DNA from 3 places in the Paenibacillus sp. FSL P2-0322 genome. Region 3 is predicted to be linked to each of the others. Evidence: riboswitches for the same ligand, from Rfam matches in the RefSeq annotation. Region 3 holds a riboswitch; each other region holds the start of a gene.
What was found. Region 3 has a riboswitch for glycine ahead of sdaAB (L-serine ammonia-lyase, iron-sulfur-dependent subunit beta). Riboswitches for the same ligand answer to the same signal wherever they lie in the genome.
Positions count from the first base shown of each region.

Region 1 (3,283 bases), 1.9 Mb from region 3:
TTTGTCCTTTTTCTTCTACTTGGATAGCTGCCCCTACACTGGCACCTGCAAGAATGCCCTTTTTCTTACTAGAATTCAGAGAATCCATATAGGTTCGGGTTTCTGCGACTACAATTCCTGATAAGCCGAGCAGGGCAATCAGGTTCGGGAAAGCCATCATTGCGTTAAAGATATCTGCCAGCAGCCAAATCGCATCCAGTTTAATGAACGCGCCCCCGGCAACCAGTAGGATGAACAGATAGCGGTATGGCTTAATCCACTTGACCCCAAGCAAATATTCAACACAGCGTTCCCCGTAATAGTTCCAGCCGAGCATGGTGGTGAACGCAAACATAATCAGAATGATTGTGAGCAGTTCTGCCCCCAGCGGGAATGCGCTGGAAAATGCTTGCTGAGTCATCAGGCCCGCATCGGTAGGCCCGCTCCACACACCACTAACCAGTAGCGTCAACCCGGTCATCACACAAATAACCATCGTATCAATAAACACGCCTGTCATGGAAATTAGCCCTTGCTCCGCAGGCCATTTGGTTTTGGCAGCTGCGGCTGCAATCGGTGCGCTTCCCAATCCGGCCTCATTGGCAAAAATACCTCTGGCTACCCCACTTCGCATCGCCAGCATAATCGTAGCTCCGGCAAATCCGCCCGTTGCAGATGTAGTTGAAAATGCCGAATGGAGCACCAGCGCAATTGCGGCAGGTAGTTGGTCAGCAAACCGAATCAGTACGATGAGACAGATCAGTACGTACAAGCCTGTTTTAAAAGGAACGACCTTCGTCGATACCTTGGCAATGCTTTTGAGTCCTCCAATAGTAACAAGTCCTGTAAGGATAGCAATAATCAGTGCCGTTACAATGGGCGGAACGCCAAAACTGTTTTCGGTCGAAGATACAATCGCTTTGACCTGCGGAAACGTTCCAATCCCGAACAACGCTACCAGCATGCCCGAAAAAGCAAACAGCATCGCCAGCGGTTTAAAACGGCGTCCCAGACCTTTCTCAATATAATACATCGGGCCGCCGGAAAATTGCCCATTCCGATCCTTCACCCGGTATTTTACCGCAAGTACACCTTCCGCATATTTCGTCGCCATCCCAAAAAAGGCTGCAACGACCATCCAGAACAAGGCACCCGGCCCGCCCAGCTTAATGGCTGTCGCTACGCCGACAATACTTCCTGTGCCAACTGTAGCCGCCAACGCTGTACTCAAAGCCGCAAAACTACTTACATCCCCGCTGCCTTCATTCGGGGCCTTACCGATCAGCTTGATCGCCAGGGGCAGGCGGAATACCTGCAGCATCTTCAAACGTATGGTCAGCCACAACCCCGTTCCCATGACAAGAATGATGAGAGGCGCCCCCCATATCCAACTGCTAATCGCTTCTAACACATGTACCAAATTCATTTCAACCCGCTCCTCCAGCATATTAGAAAACAAAAAAGAGTCAAATCCGCTGATTCGACTCCTGGAGAGGTTAAAGGCACGAAAAAATACAACCATCTTGCGCAGGTTTCTGCCTCTAATAGCTTATAAAAAAGCCTAGGGCATTCCCTGTCACAGGTTATTCGCGTCTCTGTCCTTTTGCCTGAGAGTTTAAGCAGATGTTCTCTGCGGTGCACCTTCGGCGCCCAATTAAGGGTCTCTCCAGAGTTCTGTCCGTTTACGGTCCCCGCTTGTTGCTGTAATCAGCCTAAGCACCTGAGAGTTTTGCCCCTTCGGTCGGAACTTTCGTTCCATCTCCCGCAAACATCAACCAGACATATGAAATTTTTATTTATTATACAGAAAACTTTCAGCTTATTACAAGTGAAAAGTTTGTGAAGCCCTCTGAAACATTATTATTATGTCTATCAAAAAAAGCGGGTACAGCAGATTGCATCCTTAGGATGTCCTCTGCTATACCCGCCCGAGAAAATTTGGAATTACAATTCTTCACCATTGGTTGCTATCACATTTTTATACCAGTTAAATGAGTCCTTTTTGGAGCGTTTGAGCGTTCCGTTACCGTCATCATCCAGATCAACGTAAATAAATCCGTAGCGCTTGGACATTTCGGAAGTAGACATGCTCACAAGGTCGATAGGACCCCAGCTGGTGTAACCAATCAGATCAACACCGTCGGCAATCGCTTCCTTCATTTGGGCAATATGCTGACGCAAGTAATCAATGCGATACGTATCATGCACAGAGCCGTCTTCTTCCACCTTATCATACGCACCCAAACCATTTTCCACGATGAACAGCGGCTTTTGGTAGCGGTCATAAAACGTGTTCAGCGTAACACGCAGGCCGATCGGATCGATCTGCCATCCCCAGTCAGAGGACTGTAAATATGGATTTTTCACGCCGCCAATCAGGTTTCCTGCTGCTTTTTCGCCTTCTGGACCTGCAGATACGGTCAAGGTCATGTAGTAGCTGAATGAGATATAATCGACCGTGTTATTTTTTAAAATTTCGGCATCGCCTGGTTCTGTGTGTATAACAACATTATTTTCTTCAAAATAACGATTCATGTAGTTGGAATATTCCCCACGGGCATGCACATCCGTAAAGAACAGGTTCATCTGATTTTCATGCTGGGCTTTCAGTATATCCTCTGGATTACACGTATGTGGGTAGCTTTCCAAACGAGCCAGCATACAGCCGATTTGAGAGCCCGGGATGATCTCATGTCCTCGTTTTGTCGCCAGTGCACTAGCTACAAATTGATGATGCAGTGCTTGATATATCGCTTGCTGCTTGTTTTCTACGCGGTCAATGACCACCCCGCCACCGGTAAACGGACTCATGGTCATTACATTGATTTCATTAAAGGTCAGCCAGTATTTTACTTTATCCTTATAACGCGTGAACACAGTTTCGGCATAATTTACGTAGTGCTGTATAACTTCACGACCCAGCCAGCCATTATACTTCTGAGTCAAACCCAGCGGTGTCTCATAATGTGACAATGTTACCAGCGGTTCAATACCATATTTGCGCAGCTCATCAAATACATTGTCGTAGAATTGCAGTCCCGCTTCATTCGGCTCGGCATCATAGCCATTCGGGAAAATCCGCGACCAGTTGATGGACATACGAAATACCTTAAAGCCCATTTCCGCGAACAATGCAATATCTTCTTTGTAGTGGTGGAAGAAGTCCACACCTTCACGTTTTGGAAAACGGGCATTGACTTTGCCTGCCAAAATGTCTTCGAGTCGCTCGGACGAAATCTCCATAGCATGATCGTTCTTGCGCTCTGCTTTGGGTACATAGGCAACCATGTCGGCACTGGACAAT
Region 1 covers NZ_CP150243.1:4,684,518-4,687,800, forward strand. Annotated here, with positions in the region: gene MKY24_RS20660 (sodium:alanine symporter family protein) at 1-1,405, opposite strand, end outside; glycine riboswitch at 1,565-1,659, opposite strand; gene MKY24_RS20665 (glycoside hydrolase family 1 protein) at 1,924-3,283, opposite strand, start outside.
Region 1: linked by a shared signal. The riboswitch ahead of MKY24_RS20660 (sodium:alanine symporter family protein) and the one ahead of sdaAB (L-serine ammonia-lyase, iron-sulfur-dependent subunit beta) in region 3 are both predicted to bind glycine.

Region 2 (3,283 bases), 2.0 Mb from region 3:
TATCCGGGAAGGTATTATACCTGCATAATTCTTCTTAATATGACCTGTAGCTATAGAAATTAGTCGAAAAACCGTGCTGGATTATGTATGATTCTTATATGGGGACAACCCTCTAAATCAGAATAAAACACGTAATTACGTTTGAAAAAAGACAAAAAAATAGCCGCTACGTCAAATCATAGCGACTATTTTATACAAAAATCGAGCAGACAAATAACCCTCTTACTCCATACTACAATGCTCCATTATTGCTCATCGGAAATCAACTGCTCATACTGATCCGCAGACAGTAGCTTGCCCAAGGCTTCCTCCACATCTTTATCCATCTCTACTTCGATCATCCAACCTTTTTCATAGGGAGATTCATTCACTAGCTCAGGTGTACTTTCCAGCGTTTCATTCACTTTTAGTATGGTTCCCGTCACCGGAGCAAAAAGGTCGGATACTGTCTTCACCGATTCAATCGTACCGATCTCCGCTCCCTGCTCAATCGTTGCTCCCGCCTCAGGTAATTCTACAAAAACAATATCACCCAGTTGATGCTGTGCAAAGTCTGTAATACCAATTCGTACCGTTCCATTCTCTGTCCGCTGAACCCACTCATGTTCGTCTGTATACCAAAGTTGCTGCTTTACTTCACCCATTCTGTTCCCCTCACTTCCATATGAATAAAATCGCTTTTGCTCACTGTACTAGACAGGTTAAGATTATGACAACAAGAACACTCATGTCAATAATACTAACAAAAATACTTCATATCACCTCATATAGCGTACTATATAAAAATATGATAGCTTATAACAAACGCTTACATATCCTTATTTATATATTAAATGTTTTTTCTATTGTTTTTGATGACATTTTTATTGACATTTTAAATGAATTTGCGTATTAATGGGTTATAGCAAATGCTTTGGGAAACACCCCGACAACTGCAAACGCGGATGAACGCGGAGGGAGAGACTGCCAAAAAGATTCGCATAGCTGTTGCCGCTTGTGAGACATAAGTGCACGCGAATCGGATCAAGTTGTTATCTGCAAAGCCAGGTAATATACCGTTGATCCCGAAGGTAGCGCCGAAGGAGTAAACCTGCATTGCAGGTGAATCTCTCAGGCAAAAGGACCTCTGCCGGACGCATCTCTGGAGAGCATTCGCTATTGGAGCGGATCACCCAAGGGGAAACCCGGTACATACCGGGGTAACTTTCTGGTATCAAGGACAGAGCTGAAAAAAAGAGTGTAGACTGCCGTCTATACGTTTTTTTCGGCCTGTCTTTTTTGTTTAGCCGATCACACCGGATAGGAGTGGAATAATGACTAATTTGCGAAAAACACCGCTATATTCGTCCTACGGGACGCAGTCTGGGGTTCGTTGTATTGACTTTGGCGGCTGGGAGCTCCCGGTTCAGTTTAGCGGCATTCAAAAGGAGCATGAGGCCGTCCGGCAACGTGCGGGTTTATTCGATGTATCGCATATGGGCGAATTTTTGGTTGAAGGCAAAGAAGCCGAAGCTTTTCTGCAAAAGGTGACCACGAATGATGTCAGCCAGTTGGAACCAGGTCAGGCACAATATTCACTCCTGTGTTACCCCGATGGAGGGGTAGTAGACGACCTACTTGTTTACTGCAAAGGACCGGAACGCTACATGCTCGTTGTGAACGCATCCAACATCGATAAGGATTGGGATTGGCTAATGCGCCATATGCCTGCATCCGTTCACATGGAGAATGTGTCTGATGCGATAGCATTGCTAGCGTTGCAAGGACCGGAGGCAGCACGTATTGCCGCAGCCGTGGCAGATACGGACATTACGAATCTGGCATCTTTCCGCTTCCATGAGAATGTGCCATTGTTCGGAGCAAAAGCACTGGTCTCACGAACCGGATATACGGGCGAAGACGGTTTTGAATTTTATATACCTGCTGCGGAAGCACCAGCCGTATGGGAGGGTTTGCTTCGTTCCGGTGAGTCGTATGGGCTGATTCCCGCTGGACTTGGTGCTCGGGATACCCTACGCTTTGAGACACGGTTGCCGCTATATGGTCAGGAGTTATCTGCCACGATTTCACCACTCGAAGCTGGTCTAGGTTTCTTCGTCAAGCTGAATAAAGGAGATTTTATCGGTAGAGAAGCACTGCAACGTCAGAAAGAACAAGGGATTCCTCGCAAATTGATCGGGCTGGAAATGATTGATCGCGGTATCCCACGCGCCCATTACCCGGTATTCGCAGAAGGACAACACATTGGTGAGGTCACAACGGGGACTCAGTCGCCCACCTTGAAGCGTAATCTGGGCCTCGCCTTGGTGGACAGTCGTTTTAGCGCCCTCTCCACACCGTTGGAGGTTGAGATTCGTGGCAAACGCCTGCGTGCCGAGGTGGTGGCAGCACCCTTTTATAAACGCCCGCGCTGATCTTAAACTCTTTTTATTTCTATAAAGCAAATATGTCAGATATGAACTTCTGGGTTTTTCATCTCACACACTTTTTTATTAGCTAATTTACGATCTAAAATCTTGCTTTTCGAAAGGAGTCAGAACCTATGAAGCAGCATCGTTATCTCCCTATGACTGAACAGGATCAAACCGAAATGCTGCGTGTGGTGGGTGTATCATCTATTGATGATTTATTCAGTGACATTCCAGAGGCCATTCGATATCAAGGGGAACTGCCTCTCTCTTCTCGACTCGATGAGAAAGCCTTAACCCGCCACTTGGCCGAGCTGGCCGGACACAACGCCAATACAGACACACATGCCAGCTTCCTTGGCGCAGGAATTTATGATCATCATATTCCGTCCGTCATCCAGCACATCACTTCACGCTCGGAATTCTATACAGCCTACACCCCCTATCAGCCGGAAGTAAGCCAAGGCGAGCTACAAGCCATTTTCGAGTTTCAGTCGTATATTTGCGAATTGACGGGCATGGCTGTAGCTAATGCCAGCATGTACGACGGAGCGACTGCACTGGCGGAAGCGGGCTCACTGTCCGCCGCAGCTACCCGCCGTAAACAGCTTATCGTATCAAGGTCCGTCCATCCGGAGGCACGTCAGGTATTGGCAGCCTATGCACGCGGATTGGATTTGGACATCGTGGAAATCGGCTGTTCGGACGGCGTAACGGATGCTGATGCGCTAGCGGCGGCCGTATCGGAACAGACCGCGGCTGTTTTGGTCCAAAGCCCCAACTTTTTCGGAGCCGTGGAAAACCTGAAGCCGATGGCTGACCTCATCCATGCGCACAAAGGTCTTTTGGTCGTCAGTGCCAATCCACTGGCACTT
Region 2 covers NZ_CP150243.1:4,511,840-4,515,122, forward strand. Annotated here, with positions in the region: gene gcvH (glycine cleavage system protein GcvH) at 246-644, opposite strand; glycine riboswitch at 945-1,136, shown strand; gene gcvT (glycine cleavage system aminomethyltransferase GcvT) at 1,314-2,414, shown strand; gene gcvPA (aminomethyl-transferring glycine dehydrogenase subunit GcvPA) at 2,543-3,283, shown strand, end outside.
Region 2: linked by a shared signal. The riboswitch ahead of gcvT (glycine cleavage system aminomethyltransferase GcvT) and the one ahead of sdaAB (L-serine ammonia-lyase, iron-sulfur-dependent subunit beta) in region 3 are both predicted to bind glycine.

Region 3 (3,283 bases):
ATCTTCTACAGGGGAAGAATCACCGATGAACGCTGCCTTGCCTTGACCTACCTTGGAAATAGCAGCATAAGGTCCTTCCGCACGGCCCCCGCCGTTATAAACTCCCTGGTCTACCGCATTACCCCATTTTTTCGTGCCTGAAGGGATATAAGCAATGCCTTTAGCCTTGGTAGGATCAATAATAGCCAGCGTAGATCCTGCATGCATTGCAATCGAGCGCACACCCTTGGTAATGCCGAAAGATTGATCTGCGGCTACAATGTCGGTAGCATTCACATCACCCAGCGCATTGTAACGGAAACGAACGCCAAAGTTGGCCGCCAGCCAATCGGAGCTTGTTAATCCTTGCATCGCCGGTGATGCAGCTTCTTCTGCAGTCATGCCCTTGGCCGGATTAGTATAGGCTCCACGACGGTAACCATTCATAACCTCGGAGGAATCCCAACGGTTTTTGTTACGGTCCGCATTATAATGATCGGAGATGAAGAAGACGCTCCCCCCGCTATTCACGTATTGCAGCAGGGCAGCCTGCTCGGATGCCTTAAAGGCAACATTCGCTTCACCAATAATGAACACATCATATTGGCGTAACTTATCATATGTTATAGCCTGCTCTCCATAAGTAAAAGGAATGGGACGATTCAATTGGTCTACCGTAAAGCCTACATTACGCAGTCCATTGGCAAAGTCGGAGAAGGCGCCTTCAATGACCCAATCTGCTGCACCAGCGGTCTGTGCGTGCGTATTATCGAACAGCACCTTTTTGCCTTTTCCATCCGGCAGTGTAGTACCGGGTTGACCCGGGTTGCCAGGTTCGCCTGGTTCCCCCGGCTCGCTTCCGCTCACCAGTTCAACAGCACTTGGACTTTTCACTCCACCAAAATTATTGTAGGCGCCGAGTGTACCCGTCACACGAATTTTGCTGCCGATCAGCTCAGGATGGCCTGATAGCCCATATTGCCCTCTGTACGCTGAAGTCAGCTGTACATCCAACAGATTAGACGTATTACGTTCATTTGCCTGATCGGCAATCAGTACGTTAAAATCATTCGCGAACGGGGAAGAAAAGTTAGCCGTTTTCGATCCGGTAGCATGTCCGACGATGTAACCTTCCACCGTCACCGTACCTCCACTGCTTTGGCGCTGAAGTGCTTCGGCTACTGTCAATGCTCCCTCCGCCTTGACCTGACCGAATGGAACGAAGATCCCAATCAGCAGTGATACGATCGCTGCTAGATGCAACATCCCTTTTAAGCGTGAACCTGTGAATCGCAAGCCTTTTACCATACGTCAATATCCCTCCTATGATTTCCATAAATATACTTGTCCTTTATCAGATTAGCCGCCAATCTTCTAATTCCTTCCTGGTTTCATCCATAATTATGTAAATTTTAATCTTTTTTATTGGAAACGCACCTGTTTATGTAAAAATTAAACCTGTGATTGACACTGAGCACGGCATACATTACGCTAAGGAAGACATGTAGAACGGTATACGCGAATGAAGATGACGGGAGAGTCTGTCCAGGGAGCCTACACTCTGGCGGCACCGAAGGAGCAAGACGTCAGCACCCGGCTGACGGATAATCTCTCAGGTCCATGTATCGTCATCTGACGCAACTCTGGAGAGAGCGCAAGCCACCCAAGGGGTAAGGCGGTAAGAACACCGCACGAAACTCTCAGGTAACGAGGACAGAGATAAGGGAAACTTCCTTATCCTGTCCTTTTTTGTGCTCACATTGTGCGTCAGCATTAAGAACCGTCATAACCGCGCAAAGACGCGGAAATACCATATAGTATGGTATTAGAACATACAGGGGGCCACACCATGCGTTTCAAAGATGTATTTTCTATTATCGGTCCGGCCATGACCGGACCTTCCAGTTCACACACCGCAGGCGCGGTGCGGCTCGCACGCGTTGCCCGGCACTGGCTCGGGACGCAGCCTGACCGTGCCCGCATGACGCTGTACGGCTCCTTTGCCGACACGTATAAAGGACACGGTACAGACCTGGCGCTCATCGCAGGGCTGCTTAATTACGATACGGACGATCACCGGATTCCGGATGCCGAGCAATGGGCAGAGCAAGCCGGGATGGCCGTGGAATTCGCCGTCAGCGGACTCCCCGCGCCTCATCCGAACACTGTCCGTTTCGAGCTGTGGAAGGGCGAGGATCAGCGCACACTGTTGGGCTCCTCCATCGGCGGCGGCAGCATCCATGTCCAGCAGCTTAACGAATTCCGGGTCAATCTGACCGGGGAGCTGCCTACGCTGGTGCTTCTCCACTCGGATAAGCCCGGTACATTGGGCGCGATAACTTCAGCGCTGGGCGCGGCCCACATTAACATTGCCTATATGCACGTAGATCGCAAAGGCCGGGATGGTGAAGCACTCACCGCCATTGAAACGGACAGTTCTGCTCCAGCTGAACTGATTGCGGAACTGCGTTCTTTACCTCATATGTATGAAATTAAGATGATTAATTTGAAAAAAGGAGCTGAATCCGATGCGGTTTAGCCATCTGCATGAAATCAGCGCTTTATGCGCTGAAGAATCCACCACAATTGGCCGTTTGATGATTCAAGAGCAGGTACAAGAGACGAATACAACGGAGGAAGAAATCTTTCGCCAAATGTCTGATTATTATGAAGTCATGAAGGAAGCCGTTCATCGCGGTCAGACACAAGACACCGTATCCCGCAGTGGATTGACGGGCGGTGACGGCAAGCGCCTAGCCGAGTATCTGCGGTCAGGGGAAACCTGCTCCGGTGATGCCTCCGCGCTTGCCATGGCTTATGCCCTCTCCGTGTCGGAGGTTAATGCATCCATGGGTCGCATTGTGGCCACGCCTACCGCAGGCTCATGTGGGGTTATCCCTGGTGTGTTCATCAGTGCGCAGGAGCGGTTCGGCTGGGATGATGAGCATATGGTGAACGGCCTGTTCGCCGCTGGAGCCATTGGCTACGTGATCGCCAACAACTCCTTCATTTCTGGCGCGGAGGGAGGCTGTCAGGCTGAGATTGGTTCAGCTATCGGGATGGCTGCTGGCGCTATGGTCGAGCTGCGTGGTGGTACGCCTGAACAGGCTGTTCACGCCGTGGGCCTCGCTCTTAAGAACACGCTCGGCCTGATTTGCGACCCCGTCGCTGGACTCGTGGAGATTCCGTGCATCGTGCGCAACGGGCTGGGAGCCGTGACTGCGCTTGCCGCAGCGGATATGGCTTTGGCGGGTGTGCGCAGCGCTATTCCGTCTGACGAAGTCATTGACGTGATGCTTGAAGT
Region 3 covers NZ_CP150243.1:463,714-466,996, reverse strand. Annotated here, with positions in the region: gene MKY24_RS02110 (DUF6359 domain-containing protein) at 1-1,287, opposite strand, end outside; glycine riboswitch at 1,502-1,617, shown strand; gene sdaAB (L-serine ammonia-lyase, iron-sulfur-dependent subunit beta) at 1,829-2,518, shown strand; gene sdaAA (L-serine ammonia-lyase, iron-sulfur-dependent, subunit alpha) at 2,508-3,283, shown strand, end outside.